3 regions of the Sporosarcina sp. Y1004 genome follow, and region 2 is predicted to be linked to each of the others. Evidence: riboswitches for the same ligand, from Rfam matches in the RefSeq annotation. Region 2 holds a riboswitch; each other region holds the start of a gene.
What was found. Region 2 has a riboswitch for S-adenosylmethionine ahead of AC25Y6_RS15595 (TraB/GumN family protein). Riboswitches for the same ligand answer to the same signal wherever they lie in the genome.

Region 1 (6,199 bases), on a different contig from region 2:
TAAAACAGGTATACCCCTCTTTTGGTTTACCACTGAATGAAAGACAAGACGAATCTAAAAATAGTAAGAGAAAGAAGTGAAGATATGATTCCAGAGTTTACGGAAAATGATATTTTCAGGACTGTAACGCTTTTAGTTGTTCAATGGGATATGTAATCGTCCAACTTGCCTTATCACTCCTTTATAGTGAATCAGCAAAAAAACTTTTTTTATAAGATAAGAAAGGATAAGTTATTTCTTCCCAGGTCGGTGTCACCCGGCATAACGACGGAGAAACAGAATCAATTGGTGATGCTATAAAAAGTTGTAAAAAACATTAACGATAGTATTTTTTCTTGGTTTAAAGGATAGGAGAGAACCTAAAATCGAAAAGAAAAAAATTGATAAGATTGCGTTATCTTATTTGAAATTCCAAACACCTAAGGAAAACAGATCGAATATTATTGGGTTTTTCTTAATCTGCTTATATATGACTGGAATGCTTCCAATTCTGGGTGCGCCATTTTCGTTTACTTATTTTATGGCGGCAATTGTGCCGGTAGTTATCCTACAAATTTGGGCATTGCTTTATTTATTCGCCCCATACAAATTTGAGAAGTCCTATTATCTCTTTTTTGGTGTATATGGGGTTGTTAATACATATGTCTATTTTTTAGCATCGCAAAAATTGTTGTATTACAATGTTGGAGCGGTGGGGAAAGTACCTTTTATTATTGGGCTGTTTCTGTTTATCGGATTACTGTTGACGATTAATTGGCTAAATATAAAAGCCCTTTACTCGGGAACCTACCATAAAATGCAACAGATGAAGAGTATCAATATCCGTTGGCTGTCAATTGGTGGGATTGGATATGTGATAGGTCAACTTGTGCTATCACTCCTCTATAGTGATTCTGCAAAAATGCTTTTCTTAGTATTATTACTTTCCTTTGTCTCGATTATCACTGCCTATTTCTCCGTTTATATCCATAGATATTTTTATATTGTTAAAAATATAGATAGTGTAAAGCAGGTTTATCCAGAGTTTGGTTTACCACTGAATGAAAGACAAGACGAATCTAAAAAAAGTAAAAGATAGAAGTGAAGATATGATTCCAGAGTTTACATAAAACGGTACTTCCGTTATGTTGCAAACGTTGAATACAAAGTCAATCCTTGTTGGGGTGCAACATTGTAGTATATTCATTTATTTGCAGGTTCGCGGTTGACCGCCCATATATAGAGTAAGACAGCCCGAATCCCACGGTTGACCGCGTGTATATCGGGAGAAACCGCCCGAAGCTTGCTGTGGACCGCCCATAAAACCAAGCCAGTAGCTAAGTTGTTAGAAATCTGGAAATATAAATCCATACCTGCAATATAAATCTTTGTTTCTATAGTAAATTCACAGATTATCGACAGTGATTTTAAATTTATAACGCAACATACGAATTGGAAAAGTAAGAAAAGTGTTACAGATTTTGTATGCGGAGAAGTAATGGAGGTCTCGAATAAATGAAGAAAATAATGCTAAATATAAGAGAAGTATTGAAACAGTCCGCTTCGGAAATAAAGGCGAACTGGAAGTTAAGTCAGCAGGTACAAGGTAAAAGGAAAAAGATGACCATGTATGTATTGGTTTATATGAATATCGTTTTTTTGCTTCTCTACGCAAGCCTTTGTTCTGGTTCTATTCTTTATATTCTGTTTGGAATCATAGGCGGCGCAATCCTAGGAATTACGGAAAGTCCATATTGGTTCTTATTATTCCTACTGCCAATAGCCGCGCTGCCCTTTTTGTATTTCGTACATACCTTGTGGAAATCTCACTATCCCGACTTTAAAAAGGATTATTTAACAAAACATTCGATTCAAGTGCCTACAGAGGAATGAATTTTTCGAAGGTGGCCTTTTTGGTAGCCTACGGATTATATTCCTACACACGCCCATCTCTAAGTGGTTGACCGTCAATAAAACGGGGGGGAGACTGCCCGTATATCGATAGAGACCGCCCAAATCCGCCGGTAGACCGCTCAAATCTGGTTTGCGACCGCCCGAAGCCGCCGGTAGACTGCTCGAATCTGTTTAGCGACCGCCCGAACCCGGCGGAGGACCGCCCAAATATTGTTTTCAACCACCGATATCTACACCCCACAAAACCGACTCACTAACAGTCACTAAGTCACACAAAACGCTATCCAGAAAAACCGTTAAGAAGTAACAAAGAAACCCAACCAAATTTAAATCGGTTAATAATTAATAATCCTTAAGTACCAATAGCACCAATTCCACTCACTTACTCACCTATTTAAAAGTATTAACAATGCTGCTTACCTCTAGTTCTTTTATCACATGATATTAAACATTCAAACATCGTATATCTTACTCAATATAGTAAAAAATCACAAAATTATATTTTCAGACATTGACTTATCTAAATGGATAGACTAGTATGAATATCAATTACATAGCTAAAACTCTTATAAAGAGAGGCGGAGGGATTGACCCTGTGAAGCCTCGGCAACCATTGAACAGTGTTCAAACGGTGCCAATTTCAACAGATTTATTATGAATCTGACAGATGAGAGGTTTTGCACGCGATATTTGTCATGCGGCGACCTCTTCTTATAGGAAGGGGTCGTTTTTATATGACAGGGGCGTTTATTATAACGAAAAGGGGGATTATGATGACTGAGAAAAAAGTTGAATTGGCAACATTTGCGGGTGGGTGTTTTTGGTGTATGGTGCAGCCGTTTGATACGCAACCCGGTATTGAAAAAGTAGTTTCCGGTTATATTGGAGGCGTCACTGAAAATCCGACGTACGAGGAAGTGCGTGCGGGGGTTACGGGACATACGGAAGCGGTGCAAATCACATACGATCCGACAGTCTTTTCATACGAAAAATTAGTAGACCTCTATTGGCAGCAAATTGACCCGACGGATGCAGATGGTCAGTTTGGCAGTCGGGGAACTTCTTACCGCACGGAGATCATCTATCATAATGAGGAACAGAGACAAGTTGCGGAACGCTCAAAAGAAGCATTAATCCAAAGTGGACGCTTTGAAAAACCAATTGTCACAGAAATCGTTGAAGCAACTATCTTTTATCCAGCTGAGGACTATCATCAAGACTATTATCAAAAGAACCCAGAAAAATATAAAGTCTTCAAAGAAGAGTCGGGAAGAGCGCCCTTCATTCGCGAGAATTGGAATGAAAAATTGGTAGAGGCGTCACTTAAAAAGTAAATAGTTTTAAAGTATAGTTGACACATCGGAATAGATGGATTATTATGAATATCAATTACATAAACAAAACTCTTATAAAGAGAGGCAGAGGGACTGGCCCTTTGACGCCTCAGCAACCATTGAATTCATTCAAACGGTGCCAATTCCAGCAGATGTCGTTCGTCATCTGACAGATGAGAGGTTTTGCCTACAAACTACGTGTTTCGGCGACCTCTTAGTTCACAAGAGGCCGCTTTTTTATCTTTTTTCAGCAGAAGACTCTCACCTCTATAGGTGGGAGATGAATGTGGTTTTGTTATCCTGTTCAATGGGTGTCCAACCGCCCGCTGAACAAAGATAAAGCCTCCGGCGGATGTCACAGATTTTGAAAGGAGTTAATCGAGCAAGCTCGATTCAAAATCTGGACGCAATTACGCCGAGGCGTAATTGATTGCCAATCATCAGATTAGACGTTGTGACTTTCACTCAGTAAAAAAAAGGAGGATGCGCAATGGTTTTGAAAGTGAATGAGGATGTAGTTAAAATCGATGCGATTACGCAGGCGCTGAAAGGTTTGGATTTTGGAGAGGTACACATTACCATCCATGAAGGACAAATCGTTCAAATCGATCGAACTGAGAAAAAACGGTTCCCAGTACTGAAAACTGAAAATAAGAAGTGAAGCTGACCGGACAACCGGAGGCCTCTTGACTTTCACGATATTGTTCAAAGACAATATTGCGAATTGCTGGAGGCCTTTTTTGTATATAAATTAGAAATTTAGGGGGAATAGAAGATGAAAAAAGTGTTTAGAAATTTATTGCTTATTGCAATTAGTGTACTGGTATTGGCGGGGTGCGGGTCTGCATCTGCAGATGATGAAAAGAAGATTAAGATCGGCGCAACAGCGGGTCCTTATAGTGATCAATTGAAGGAAGGGATTATTCCTATACTTGAAAAAGACGGCTTCGAGGTTGAGATTGTCGAGTTCAATGATTATATCCAGCCGAACAATGCGCTAAATGAAGGAAATATCGACGCGAACTTATTCCAAAATAGAAACTATTTAGTGAATTTCAATGAATCCCATGACATGGACCTCGTTCCTGCATATGGCGTTCCGACTGCTCCAATTGCACTTTATTCGGACCAACATACAGCTCTTGAGGATGTAAAAGAAGGCATGACGGTGACGTTGCCAAACGACCCAACAAACCTGGCAAGATCTTTGAACATGATGGAAGACTACGGCTGGATCACAATCTCTGAGGATGTTAATCCGATAACAGCTTCCGAAAAAGACGTGGAAAACAATAAATACAACTTGAAAATCCAACCACTGGATGCGGCGCAAACACCTAGGTCACTCGGTGATGCTGACTTCGCATTCGTCAATGGGAACTTCGCTCTGGCATCAGGTTTGAAATTAACAGAAGCGGTCGATGTGGAGAAAACATCTGAAGATTACTTGATTTACTTGACGATACGAAAAGAAGACGAAGATAAGCCGTTTGCCAAAGCATTGAAGGCAGCGTATCATTCCGACGAATTCTATGAATACACGAAAGAAAATGCAGCGGGTTATGTGCTACCACCTTATCAAGCAGAAAAGGAGTGACTTAAATGATTGAAATCGTCAATGTGACAAAACAATATAAAGACGTGAAAGCCGTTGAAGATGTCACCCTGACCATTCAGCAAGGTGAAATCTTCGGAATTATCGGCTACAGTGGCGCCGGAAAAAGTACATTGTTGCGCTGCTTGAACATGTTGGAAGCACCGACGGCGGGGCAAATCTTCATCGACGGAAAAGAAATGACTTCATTGACGAAGAGAGAGATTAAGAAAGAACGTGTGAAGATTGGCATGATCTTTCAACATTTCCATTTGATCAGCTCGAAAACGGTCGCAGATAATGTCGCATTTTCATTGAAAGCTGCGGGCAAAAGCAAGAGTGAAATCAAGAAACGCGTCGCTGAATTACTTGACATGGTCGGCTTGTCGGATCGTGCGGGACATTATCCAGCTCAATTATCGGGTGGACAAAAACAACGTGTCGGCATTGCACGTGCACTGGCAAATGAACCGAAAGTGTTGCTATGTGATGAAGCAACCTCGGCGCTTGACCCGACAACGACAGCGTCCATCTTAGAATTGCTTCAGGAAATCAATCAGACATTAGGCATTACAATTGTCTTGATCACGCACGAAATGGCAGTCGTACAACAGATTTGTCACCGCATCGCAGTAATGGAAAACGGGAAAGTCGTTGAAGCAGGTGACGTCTATGACTTGTTCGCGAATCCAGCAACGGCTTTAACAAAGCAATTTGTGCAAACGGTCCATTCTTTAACATTGCCAGATCGCTTGCTAACGGGCCGAAAAGGGTCAATCGTCCAAATCGTGTTCCGCGGGGAATCTGCTGAAGAAGGCGTCATTGCAGAAACGTTGAAGAAATACAACGTCGCCATCAATATTCTTCACGGTCAGATAACGTACATACAGGACCGTCCGCTTGGAACGCTCATCATTGAAATTGATGGAGAAAAAACAGAATTACAGAATGCAATCGACTATATTACAACACGGACAAACCAATTGGAGGTGCTCGCAAATGCCGCCTGATATTATTACTGATTTCGGAAATGCTTTTCTTGAAACGTCTTGGATGATGGGGATTGCCGTCGCATTTGCAATCGTCATCGGTGTTCCTTTAGGCGTTGGTCTATTTGTAACAAGTGAAGGGATGTTCTGGCAAAACCGAGTCCTACAGAGTGTCGCAGGGACAATCGTCAATGTTATTCGATCGATTCCCTTCATTATACTACTCGTCGTTTTGATTCCTGTGACGAAACTTATTCTCGGTACGACAATGGGACCCACTGCAGCGAGTGTTTCACTGACCTTTGCGGCAATCCCATTCTATGCCCGCCTGGTGGAAACGTCTTTGCGGGAAATTGACAAAGGCGTCATTGAAGCGGCCGAATCTACCG
Region 2 (6,199 bases):
TGATATTGAAACACAATTCATCGGTTTAAACTGGGCTTCTGGTGAAGGCGTTATAGCTATTGTAGGTGAAGAAATTGCTGAAGGATATATCGGAATCCTATCACATGCACTGCCTTATGAAGACCTACCAGGTATGGCTGATGTGAAAGAGTATTTGGAAGCTGAAGGCAAGACGCTTGAGGATATTAATCAGAAGTTCATTCAAGGATGGACGACTGCGAAAATATTAGTAGCTGGGATTGAAGAGGCTGCAAAAGTACATCCAGATGGTGATCTTACAGGGGAGGAGATCCGTACAGGTATTGAATCTATTAAGGATTTAGACCTCGGTGGATTGGGTGCTCCGGTCAGTTTTAGCGCAGAAAGTCATATGGGTACTGAGCAGACACGTCTAGGTATCGTAAAAGACGGACAATGGGAACCGTTGACTGATTACTTTAGCTACAACGATTAATTTAAAATGGACAACCCATACTAAACCAGTGCATCCAGAAACAAGAATGGGAATAGTAATTGATATTCATATGCTTACCTTTTTGTTTTCTTTGGTGGAAGGAGGAAATAAATGCTCCATGTCAAAAATATTGAAGCAGTTTACTCGAAAAATATTCTTGCATTGAAAGGGATGTCACTTCATGTTCCTGAAGGTAATATAATTGCCTTACTGGGCAGCAACGGAGCAGGTAAGTCGACAACTTTAAAAGCGATTTCAGGTTTGCTTTCCGGTGATGGAGGACAAATAACTGATGGAACTATCGAATTTGAAGGTGAAAAAATAAACGATATCACACCTGACGTAATTGTTAGAAAGGGAATATTCCTATGCATGGAGGGAAGACGTGTATTTAAAGATCTAACTGTTGAAGAAAATTTAATGGCTGGAGCTTATACACGGAAGGATCGTTCTAATATCAAGTCTGATATAGAAAAGATTTACACTTATTTTGCAAAACTTAAAGCTCTTCAAAACCAAAAAGCGGGATTCCTGTCTGGTGGGGAGCAGCAAATGCTTGCAATTGGCAGAGGCATTATGGCAAAACCAAAGCTATTATTACTGGATGAACCTTCATTAGGGATTGCACCGCTGCTCGTTAAAGAGATTTTTCAAAATATTAAACAAATCAATCAAGAAGAGGGCACATCTATATTAGTTGTTGAGCAGAATGCCAATGTTGCACTGTCAATTTCTGACTATGGCTATATTATGGAAAGTGGGCGGGTTGTAATGCAAGGCGATGCAAACTACCTATTATCAAACGAAGAAGTACGTGAACATTATTTAGGTATGGGAAAAGAAGGAGAAAAGAATTATAAAGAAAATAAAGTTTATAGAAAACGCCAAAGGGTAGTGTGGTAACGGTCATAATAATCGCTAGTAATTGAATTGTGAAAAACGCTCTCTGGAGTATTGAACAGATAAATTGAAATTACTAACAACTTCATATTTTGCATCTAGAGAAGCTCAGGAACTGGCTGATGGCGCATCAGCAACCTCAGTCTGACTGAAAGGTGCTAAATCCAGTAAGAGTGAAATCTTGAGATATTAGAGTAACAGTTGATGATTGCTTAACCCTCTTTTCTATTTTGAAAAGAGGTTTTTTTCTATTCAGATTTACGAATGATAAAGATGGAACGTCAAGAGGAGTGGTTAAAGAAGTTGTACGAGAAAGAGATAAAAATTAATAATAACGTCAAATCAAATTGAAGAACAAGTTTCTGTCTTGGTTCCGGAATTGATCGGAGAAGTGTTAACTGTGACGTAGAATATCGTGAATGAAGGAACAACCCAAGTAAGCTTTCTATATCCTAAAGATCAAGGAACGCAAAAGTTTTTAAAGCAAGTCTAGCCAAAGGATTTCACATATTCTATCTAACGATTTTTCCTTGGTGGAATGACTCATATTTAATTAATAATGAAATATAATTGAATTTTGTTTCAAACTGATTCATTATTAATATTAGACCGTCTTTTGGTGATCACTAGATTGAGGTTACTAATAAGAAATTAGTTCTACAAAGGATGTTTGTTCATGCAAGAAGACAATATTACGAGAATAAATTTAGATGGAAAAGAATTAATTCTTATTGGAACAGCCCACGTTTCAAAGCAAAGTGCAGATCAGGTAAAAGAAGTAATCGACAGAGAGAGACCTGATTCGGTTTGTATTGAATTGGATGAACAACGTTATCAATCTATCATGGAAGGAAGCAAGTGGAAGGAGACAGATATTTTTAAGGTAATAAAAGAAAAGAAAGCATCTTTACTTTTAATGAATCTGGCAATTTCCTCCTTTCAAAACCGTTTAGCAAAACAATTTAATATAAAGCCTGGGCAGGAAATGATTCAGGGGATTGAATCGGCAAATGAAGTTGGTGCAGAACTTGTGCTCGCCGATCGTAATATTCAAATAACGTTCTCCAGAATTTGGGGTAATATCGGTTTTATGGGGAAAAGCCAACTTCTCACGTCGGTCGTATATAGTATATTCAGCAAAGAAAGCATTTCAGAAGAAGACCTAGAAAAAATGAAATCAAAGGACACTTTAAATGCGGTATTAAACGATTTCACAGAAACTTTTCCGAAACTAAAGGAGCCTTTAATTGATGAACGTGATCAGTATTTAGCACAGAAAATTAAAGATGCACCGGGGAAAAAAGTAGTGGCTGTTTTAGGGGCGGCACATATTCCAGGGATTACCAAGGAAATTCATAATGAGCATGATTTACAAGCATTATCGCAAACGCCCGTCAAATCAAAACTACCTAAAATTATTGGGTGGGCAATTCCAGTGCTCCTTCTTTCTATAATTGCATATACTTTTATTTCAAATCCTTCCGCGGGTTTTGACCAAGCGCTAAGTTGGATATTGTGGACGGGTAGTCTTTCGGCAATTGGTGCGGCTGCGGCACTGGGACATCCACTAGCCATTTTGGCTGCCTTTGTTTCGGCTCCAATAACAACCCTACATCCTTTGATTGCAGCGGGGTGGGTATCCGGAATTGTTCAGGCATTTTTCCGTAGACCAAGCGTTGGCGATTTCGAAAGATTATCTGAAGATGTATTTTCGATTAAAGGTTTTTGGGCAAATAGGGTAACACGAGTCTTATTAGTTGTCGTCCTCACAAACCTAGGAGGTACATTAGGTACCTTTATAGGTGGGGCTGATGTCATACGTGTATTCTTTGAGAACTTTAAATGAAAAATAGATAGCTTTTTTGTTATCGACACAAGAAGGATATTTAAAACCAATTAAACCAATAGACTTTAATTTATTATCTGATAAGTCATTGACAATGTCTTTTTCATAATGTAATATTGGTCTCAACTTAATAGTTCATATCTTATCTAGAGAGGTTGAGGGACTGGCCCAATGAAACCTCGGCAACAGACTGTTTAGTACTGTGCCAATTCCATTAAACGAAAGTTTAGAAGATAAGAAGAGAAATTTTTTGTTCGATTAATTAACCTCTTCTTGCACTATTAAGAAGTGGTTTTTTATTTTCTACGTAATAGAATACATGCTAATTAGACAACTAAAGGCATCTTTTAATCGATTATTTGTATCGGTTTAAAAGTTGTCTTTTTTTGTAAACTAAATAGAGAAAATGGGGGAGAGAATAATGACAGAATCTACAAATATCGTTTGGCACGAATCAGAGGTAACAAAAGACAATCGCCAAGAAGCTAAGGGGCATAAAAGTGCAATTCTATGGTTTACAGGACTTTCAGGATCAGGAAAGTCGACGATTTCAGTAGCGTTAGAAACAGCGTTACATAAAAAAGGTATTCATACCTATCGGTTGGATGGAGATAATGTCCGGCATGGTTTAAATAAGAATTTAGGGTTTAGTCCAGATGACCGAACGGAAAATATTCGTAGAATCGGTGAAGTCTCAAAACTAATGATTGATGCAGGATTGTTCACGTTAACAGCGTTCATTTCTCCATACAAGGAAGATCGGGATCAAGTGCGCGACCTCGTCGAACCAAATGAATTTATCGAGGTTTACGTGAAGGCTAGTTTAGAAACATGTGAAGAACGCGATACAAAGGGACTCTACAAGAAAGCCAGATTGGGAGAGTTGAAAAATTTCACAGGAATCGATGCTCCTTATGACGTACCTGTTGACCCAGAAATCACTATTGATACAAATAAGCTAAGCGTTGAAGAATCCGTTAAAGTCATCGTAAATTATTTAAACGAAAATAAATATATCTGAAAAAACCAATAGACATGTAACTTCTTGGTGTTGTAGGAATAGAATACCTTTAAACCGACTTGACAGATAGGATTAATAAAGATATTGTTAATTTCAATCATAAGTAGAACGGGAATTCTAACTGAATGTAAAATTCCGAACATATGAACAATAGATGGCTTTAACCATTGAATGGTTAACTTCGTCTTAAAAAGAGAAGTTACATCATTAATTTTATGAGGGGAGAAGTTTCTATGGTGAAACTAACGTATGACACATGGTTTAAGCCTACTGAAACGTTTAACATTGACGACGAGTCAAAGGGTGCTTTAAATGTTTTGAGATGGGCTTATGACGAATATGATGCTGATCTTGTATATGCATGTAGCTTTGGTGTAGAAGGAATTGTGATGCTTGATTTGATTTCGAAAACAAAACCAACTGCAAAAGTGGTGTTTTTGGATACAGGGCTTCATTTTCAAGAAACGTATACCCTCATCGATGACATCAAAACGCGTTATCCACAGCTCGATATAGAAATGAAAAAGCCAGCCTTAACGGTTGAAGAACAGGCTGATGCACATGGAGAAAAACTATGGGAAAGACAACCAGACCGTTGTTGCCATATGAGGAAAGTTGTTCCACTTCAAGAGGCACTAAGCAGTGCGACTGCTTGGTTATCTGGGCTACGACGAGAACAATCACCGTCTAGAAGTTTAACCGAATTTGTGAATAAGGATGAAACGTTCCAATCAGTTAAAGTTTGCCCATTGATTCATTGGACGTGGACCGATATTTGGGATTATGTTGATAAATATAAATTGCCCTATAATCCCCTTCATGATCAAGGATTTCCTAGTATTGGTTGCGTACCCTGTACGTCGCCAAGTGATTCAACGTCAGGCTCAAGGTCTGGCCGGTGGGCAAATCAAATGAAAACAGAGTGTGGATTACACCAAAAAATCAACTTAAATGGAGGAAATTAATATGAGCTTGAGTCAACCGCACGGTGGTACATTAATTAATCGCTGGAATCCAGATTTTCAATTGGAAGGGTTAACTGAAACAGTTGAATTAGATGAGATTGCTAGCAGTGATCTAGATTTGATTGGTACTGGGGCGTATAGCCCTATAAGTGGATTCCTAACAGAAGCAGACTACAATTCTGTCGTCCATACGATGAGGTTAACAACGGGTGAGCCTTGGACCATTCCAATTACATTGCCCACGACAGAAAAGAATGCGGAAAAAATTACGATTGGCAACTTTGTGAAATTAGTGAGAGACGAAATCGTTTACGGTGTAATCGAAGTAACTGATATTTTCACACCCGATAAGGAAGTAGAAGCTGAATTGGTCTATCAAACGACGGACCGTGAACATCCAGGTGTGAAGAAGTTGTTTGAACGTCCGAATGTCTATCTTGGTGGAACGATAACGCTGATTCAACGGAGGCCATTGAATGAGTTTTCGGAATATCTGTTTGACCCGATTGAAACAAGACAAAAGTTCCAAGATCTTGGCTGGAAAACAGTCGTTGGTTTCCAAACAAGAAATCCGGTTCACAGAGCACATGAATATATTCAAAAGACAGCTTTGGAGATTGTAGATGGTTTATTTTTAAACCCGCTTGTTGGTGAAACGAAATCCGATGATATTCCGGCAGATGTGCGCTTGGAAAGCTATGAAGTTTTACTAGAAAACTATTATGCGAAAGAGCATGTGTTTTTAGGTGTATTTACAGCGGCAATGCGTTATGCCGGACCAAGGGAAGCCGTTTTCCATGCGATGGTACGCAAGAATTTCGGTTGTACACACTTCATAGTCGGCCGTGATCATGCGGGGGTTGGTAATTATTACGGTACGTATGATGCTCAGAAAATCTTTAGTAATTTTACGCTAGGGGAACTTGGGATTACGTTATTGTTTTTTGAACATAGCTTTTATTGCAGTAAATGCGACAGTATGGCAACACCTAAAACATGTCCGCATGATGCCA
Region 3 (6,199 bases), on a different contig from region 2:
ACTTAGCCATGCACAGCAAGAAAATGCTTATTTGATGAATCAAGTCATTGAATCATTATTTAAATTAGGAATTGCAAGGAGAAATATACAAACCGTTTCGTATAATATACTTCCTGAATATGACTATATTGAAGGTGAACAAATATTTAGAGGATACGAAGTGACAAATGCAATCACTGTAAAAATTTCAGACATTGATCAAGTTGGAAATGTGATAGACGTGGCTGTTCAAAACGGAGCTAACAGGGTTTCAAACATTCAGTTCACTGTTGAAGATGAACAACTTCATTATCAAGAAGCATTGAGCCTAGCATTGAAAAATGCTCTCGTTAAAGCGCAAACCATTGCTGCGACAATGCAGCTGCAACTTGACCCTCAGCCAATTAAAATTGTAGAAGAATTAAAAGCAGAACCCATCTTATATCGTTCTTTTTCAGCGAAGGAAATGGCAGTGGCAACTCCGATTGAACAAGGACAAATCACGATTAACGCTACTGTAAGAGTTGAATTTCAATATTAAAACGGAATCCCAGTAATGATGAAAAATTAAGAGAGTAAGAGAAATGGACGCTGAAAAAACTGCTGTATACCAATCACCAGTTGGAAGGATATTTGAAAAATTTAGACGGCAGCGGGACGTATCGTTGGTTTTCGGTGAACCGGTTGAATTTAAAAACAAAAAAGTTCTTCCTGTAGCAAAAATCAATTATATCGTTGGCGGAGGAGGGGGTTATTCAGAAGAAACTGGAAACTCTTCGGTAGGCCAAGGAGAAGGAGGTGGGGGGGCGTATTGCCATCCGACCTCTAGGTGTCTATGAAATAGATTCGGAAAAAGTTAAGTTTAGACCTATCATTGACCCTAAATTCACTTTAATACTCTTTTCTGTTTTCACATTGGGTCTAATTCGGTTATTGAAAAATGCTCGTTAAATATGTATTTGTTTAAGGGAGAATCATTATATGCTGTATCGCAGAAAAACGTACAAGATAGAACCGCCGATGTACGAAACGTTTACACAGTTTTTCCACACCTATTTGCTTCCGAATCAGCTGACGCATGGGGCGCAGCTGGTTGGACGGTGGGTTGATGAAGAACTGACGGAGATTATGGCATTATGGTCATACGATAGCAGAGCACATTATGAAACGGTGGATGCCGCCATCCGAGCTTCTGAAATGCATACACAAGCGCAAAGACATCGAAAAACATTCGGTTCGTTATATACCTCATCAAATGAAGAGTTTTTCACTTCGACAGGGGATTATGGGCAATCTAAACAGATTGTTGCTGTTAGTGGTTACATTGTAAATGAGGAAGGACAGGTATTGCTTGTACGGAACAATCACCGAAATGATACATATGAAATGCCGGGTGGACGAGTTGAGCCAGGTGAAACGTTAAAAGAAGCGGTTAAACGGGAAGTGCTAGAAGAAACAGGCATCTACGCTGAAATCGGTGACATGGTCGGCGTTTATCAAAATATCACGGCGGGTATCATCTCTATAGTTTTCCGTGGGAGAGTCATTACTGGTGTGCCGGCTGCACAGCCTCCTGAAACGATTGACGTACAATTTGTTGACTTTGATAAAGAACAAGTAGAAGACTGGATAAAACGCCCGCAATTCGTTTCTAGAGTGAAGGATGCCTTGAATAAAGAGACGATTGCCTATGAGGGTTATGAAGTGAGGCCATATCGATTGGTCGAGCGTTCATGAATAATCACTCTTGGGTTGGAAGTGAAAAGGACTTTATCGATGAACGGGATGTTCGGTGGGTTAATCGGATGGCAGTTGGTCGTTTTGGAGGCAATTCTTCAGCGGGACAAACCAAGAACGAGGATGGCTTTGTTATTTGGCAAAATGAGGATTGGGAATTCGCGGCTATTTTGGATGCACATAAAAGTGCCGAAAGTGCGAAACTTGTCATTGATACACTTGAACAGTTTAAAAGTGATTTTGTAGAGATTATAAACATAAAGGGTTTTCTTGATTTTAAATATTTGGAAGTAAAGCTCCTTGAGATTTTTCAATCCAAGAAGTTTTTGGACAAATGCAGGTGTGTCACAGGAGAAACGGCTTGTCTTATCGTAGTGAGGAAAGCTAATTATGTATGGTGGTTTTCCGTTGGAGATTGCCTAGTATACGTATTACATCCGGATCTGATTGCGCTGAACCAATTTCAACTCAACCAAAGGCAATTCTTCGAGTGGATTGGTCAGGTGAATACGTTTGAGCAAGCAGTACCATGCTACACTTCAGGAACAAGAGAATTGAGAAAAGGTAACAACCTTATTTTTTTGACGACTGACGGTTTGGTGGAATGCCCAGGTGAACCTTTTTCGAATCCATCAAATCTTGTTGCTGAGCTGAATGAAAAAAACTCGATGAAGGTATTTCACAGTTGTTAACGGAAATTGAGAGACAAAATGTACGAGACAGTACAACAATTGTTGCATGGAATGTGGAAGTAGAAAAGGAAGGCAGCATCCCGAGCGATTATAGGGGATAAAGGAAGATTTAAAGCAAGCGCAGAACGCAGACTGAGTATAAATAAACTCCCGCGTCAGCATGACGCTGGCGCGAGGGTTCATCGTTTTACTTACTCATTTTCTTTTTCTTGCATTTGGATTCATACGTTCTCGCTTTGGTTTCAGGGAACTCAGTTCAGCAAACTCGCGAGCAATTTCTTCACTCATGTCACCAGGTTTAATTTTTTGGTTTTTCGGTGTCTGCGGTAACGAACGCGCATTGTTCCCGCCAGTTTTGTTGTCATCTCTCCCCATTGTAACAGCTCCTTTCATTTCAATAAGTACTTTGTTAAGGTGGCTTTATAAGAGGGATTTATCCGATGAAAATTTTTGCAATAGAAAAAGACCTTTTACAATAGTAAGTTAAGTAGTATAATGGAAGTTAATTAAATATTCTTATCAAGAGAAGTAGAGGGAATTGGCCCTGTGAAGCTTCAGCAACCTCTGACCTAGTCAGGAAGGTGCTACCTCCAACAAGATCAATTCTTGAGAGATAAGAGCTTAGAGCCTAAAAAGAACCCTCTTTTCTTATCATACAGAAAAAAGGGTTTTTTATATTTTAAAAAGGTAGGAAGTTATAAGGTTTTCAAGATGAATTGCATCGAGTTGCAGGAGCCTACCGCTATTTAAAAAATCATACATATAAAATCGAAAAGGGGATACGACAAATGCCAATCAATATACCGAAACAATTACCGGCAGTAGAACTATTGAAGAAGGAAAAAATATTCGTGATGGATGAAGATCGTGCAACATCTCAAGATATACGTCCTATGACTATTGCAATTCTAAATTTAATGCCTGAGAAAGAAAGAACTGAGTTACAGCTACTACGATTGCTGGGAAATACACCGTTGCAAGTAAATGTTACATTTTTGAATACAGCAACACATGATTCGAAAAATGTTAGTAAAACACATCTAGATGCATACTATGCGACATTTGAACAAGTGAAACATCGCCGTTTCGATGGCTTGATCATTACCGGTGCACCTATTGAGCATTTGGAATTTGAAGATGTTAACTACTGGAAAGAATTAATGGCAATTATGGAATGGTCAAAATTAAATGTAACATCAGTTTTACATATTTGTTGGGGTGCTCAAGCAGCTCTTTATCATCATTATGGAATTGGAAAATTTGAATTGCCGAAAAAATGCTCAGGCGTTTTTACACATCGTTTATCCGATCCTACCATCAATCTTTCACGAGGCTTTAATGATGAATTCAGAGCGCCGCATTCACGTTATACGTCTGTCTCAATAGAAGAAATTGAAAATGATCCTCGTTTACTTCTACTCGCCAAGTCTGAAGATGCAGGAGCTTTCATAGTCCTTTCCAAAGACAACAAACATATTATGGTTACAGGTCATTTGGAATATGACGCGGATACACTTGCGGAGGAATATGCACGTGACCTTAAAAGAGGGGTAGACATTGAGATACCACAAAACTATTTTCCGAATGATGATCCCACTAAAGAACCTTTGAACACATGGCGCTCACATACTCATTTGCTTTTCTCAAATTGGCTTAATTATTATGTCTATCAAGAAACGCCTTATGTGTGGGAATAACTGTTTAATGACCTTTTTATCGTATAGTGCATAAGATAATACGACAAAGGGGGAAAAAGTGTGGGGTTGTTTATCAATGAAAAAGGGCATCCGAATGTCTTTAAAAATAATGAGGACATTAAAAATCAAAATCAAGAACACTTCAAAATAGACCCTTTAGCGGAATGGATGAAAGAACAGAAGGAAGCGACCGAAACAACCAACCGCCGGTTTAATATGATGGAGAACTTACTGAAACGACAAAGTAAAGCACAATCAAATCGAATGATATCAATCCATGAACAACTATCGGGATTAAAAGAAAATGATATCCGTCGTGAAAGTTTTGAGAAGGAAGCACAAAATTCGTTTTCGAAATTAGAAGATAAGAATCAAGTGCTTCTTGAGAGGTTTTGGAACCTGAGAAATTCGAATCAGGATTGTAATGTGCAAGTAAAGGGTATAAGTCAATCAAATCAAGAAATTATAAAGCGCATTGAAATAATTACATCTGCAAACGAGGAAGTACTCTTTAAAATAAATGAGCAGATGAATCAGCAACAGCGATTATCTGACCAATTTTCGCAGCATAAGAACGTTCAAAAGGATGTAATCATAAGGTTGGACAACCAAGAGGGATTGTTGGAGAAGGTAGTAAGACAACTGGATAATCTCCGCTCTGCCCTTTACGAGCGAACATCCTTTTTAACAAGAAAAATAGAAGGCAGCTATAATACGACAACTTCGCGCGTTCCTAAAGTACTGAGCGGACAGGAACAAAATTCGACACGTTTCATGTTGAATCACAAGCAGGAAGAAAAAGAGGAAAATACTGAATGAACAGGTCACGCTCACTTGATTTGAATCCAAACATGGTAATTGATACAGAGAGAGCTTTCCAACAGTCATTTCACATGGCTATTGGATGTGCTCTCTTTTTAATAATTAAACTTCAAGATACTAACATGTATAGGCGATAGGTAATAATGGAACACTTCCTCTATAGTGGAGGTGTGGTTTTGGATAAATTTTTAGAAGTGGATTTTTGGGAAATGATCATTAGGACAACGTCTGCATTTCTAGTCCTTCTTATACTTGCCCGGTTTTTAGGGAAAAAGCAAATTTCTCAGCTAACTTTTCAATTATGTTACCGGTATTACAATTGGGTCAATTGCAGCAGATATAGCAGGAGAATCTAGAACGCCATTTTTAAATGGGGTGATTTCAATGATCTGGTGGGCATCTTTGACAATGCTAATGAGTTATATTGCATTTAAATCTAAGAAAGCACGAATAATACTAGATGATCAGCCGACTATTGTCATATATGAAGGAAAACTCGTTGAAGAGTCAATGAAGAAATTACGTCTGCATTTAAATGATTTAACGATGATGTTGCGTGAACAAAGTATTTTTTCATATACAGACGTCCATTATGCGCTTCTTGAAACAAATGGACAGTTAAGTGTCTTAAAGAAAGTGGAATTACAAGGGGCTACAAAAAAAGACGTAAATGCTAGCGCTCCTGCTCCCAAATATATTCCGACTGAACTAATTGCAGAAGGGAAAATTGCCAAAAGGAATTTAAGAGAGCTGAATCTGACGGAAGAGTGGTTGTACGAACAATTAAAAAAGCAGGGTGTTGGTAAAGTTGAACACGTATTCTTTGCTGAAGTACAAACGGCAGTCTCCAAATTGAAATGAAGAAAAATGCGGAAAGTTGAAAAAAACGTCGAAAAAAGGGAGGTATCCCTTTTTTACGACGTTTTTATACTGGTTCTATTTAATGGACAGCGAGCGAAAGGGCAGAAGCCCCTGATTCTATTGCCGCTTTACTCACAGCTTCTGTGACCGCTTTTACAACGCGTTCATCAAAAGGATCAGGAACAATATAGTCTTCATGCAAATCGGAATCGTCAATGACAGAAGCAATGGCAAAAGTAGCTGCAAGCTTCATGCTTTCGTTGATTTCGGTTGCACGCACATCTAGAGCGCCTCGGAAAATACCTGGAAATGCAAGCACATTATTCACTTGATTTGCAAAATCGGATCTACCTGTTGCCATAATACGTACCCCTAATTCCTTCGCTAAAGCAGGTGCAATTTCAGGGTCGG

Region 1: it holds a riboswitch for S-adenosylmethionine, as region 2 does, so the genes downstream of both, msrA (peptide-methionine (S)-S-oxide reductase MsrA) here and AC25Y6_RS15595 (TraB/GumN family protein) in region 2, are expected to answer to the same signal.
Region 3: it holds a riboswitch for S-adenosylmethionine, as region 2 does, so the genes downstream of both, metA (homoserine O-acetyltransferase MetA) here and AC25Y6_RS15595 (TraB/GumN family protein) in region 2, are expected to answer to the same signal.

The regions. Positions count from the first base shown of each region.
Region 1 covers NZ_JBYHFQ010000015.1:65,256-71,454, reverse strand. Annotated here, with positions in the region: gene AC25Y6_RS11735 (hypothetical protein) at 1-80, shown strand, start outside; gene AC25Y6_RS11730 (hypothetical protein) at 404-1,078, shown strand; gene AC25Y6_RS11725 (hypothetical protein) at 1,495-1,872, shown strand; SAM riboswitch class I at 2,457-2,567, shown strand; gene msrA (peptide-methionine (S)-S-oxide reductase MsrA) at 2,667-3,227, shown strand; SAM riboswitch class I at 3,297-3,407, shown strand; gene AC25Y6_RS11715 (YezD family protein) at 3,718-3,888, shown strand; gene AC25Y6_RS11710 (MetQ/NlpA family ABC transporter substrate-binding protein) at 4,003-4,824, shown strand; gene AC25Y6_RS11705 (methionine ABC transporter ATP-binding protein) at 4,830-5,831, shown strand; gene AC25Y6_RS11700 (methionine ABC transporter permease) at 5,821-6,199, shown strand, end outside.
Region 2 covers NZ_JBYHFQ010000026.1:41,147-47,345, reverse strand. Annotated here, with positions in the region: gene AC25Y6_RS15605 (ABC transporter substrate-binding protein) at 1-454, shown strand, start outside; gene AC25Y6_RS15600 (ABC transporter ATP-binding protein) at 566-1,357, shown strand; SAM riboswitch class I at 1,446-1,549, shown strand; gene AC25Y6_RS15595 (TraB/GumN family protein) at 2,031-3,200, shown strand; SAM riboswitch class I at 3,340-3,440, shown strand; gene cysC (adenylyl-sulfate kinase) at 3,622-4,221, shown strand; gene AC25Y6_RS15585 (phosphoadenylyl-sulfate reductase) at 4,455-5,186, shown strand; gene sat (sulfate adenylyltransferase) at 5,188-6,199, shown strand, end outside.
Region 3 covers NZ_JBYHFQ010000005.1:86,178-92,376, reverse strand. Annotated here, with positions in the region: gene AC25Y6_RS05395 (SIMPL domain-containing protein) at 1-520, shown strand, start outside; gene AC25Y6_RS05390 (hypothetical protein) at 564-818, shown strand; gene AC25Y6_RS05385 (NUDIX domain-containing protein) at 961-1,716, shown strand; gene AC25Y6_RS05380 (PP2C family serine/threonine-protein phosphatase) at 1,713-2,408, shown strand; gene AC25Y6_RS05375 (hypothetical protein) at 2,604-2,783, opposite strand; SAM riboswitch class I at 2,922-3,028, shown strand; gene metA (homoserine O-acetyltransferase MetA) at 3,197-4,105, shown strand; gene AC25Y6_RS05365 (hypothetical protein) at 4,166-4,924, shown strand; partial or broken gene AC25Y6_RS05360 (DUF421 domain-containing protein) at 5,137-5,788, shown strand; gene AC25Y6_RS05355 (NAD(P)-dependent malic enzyme) at 5,868-6,199, opposite strand, start outside.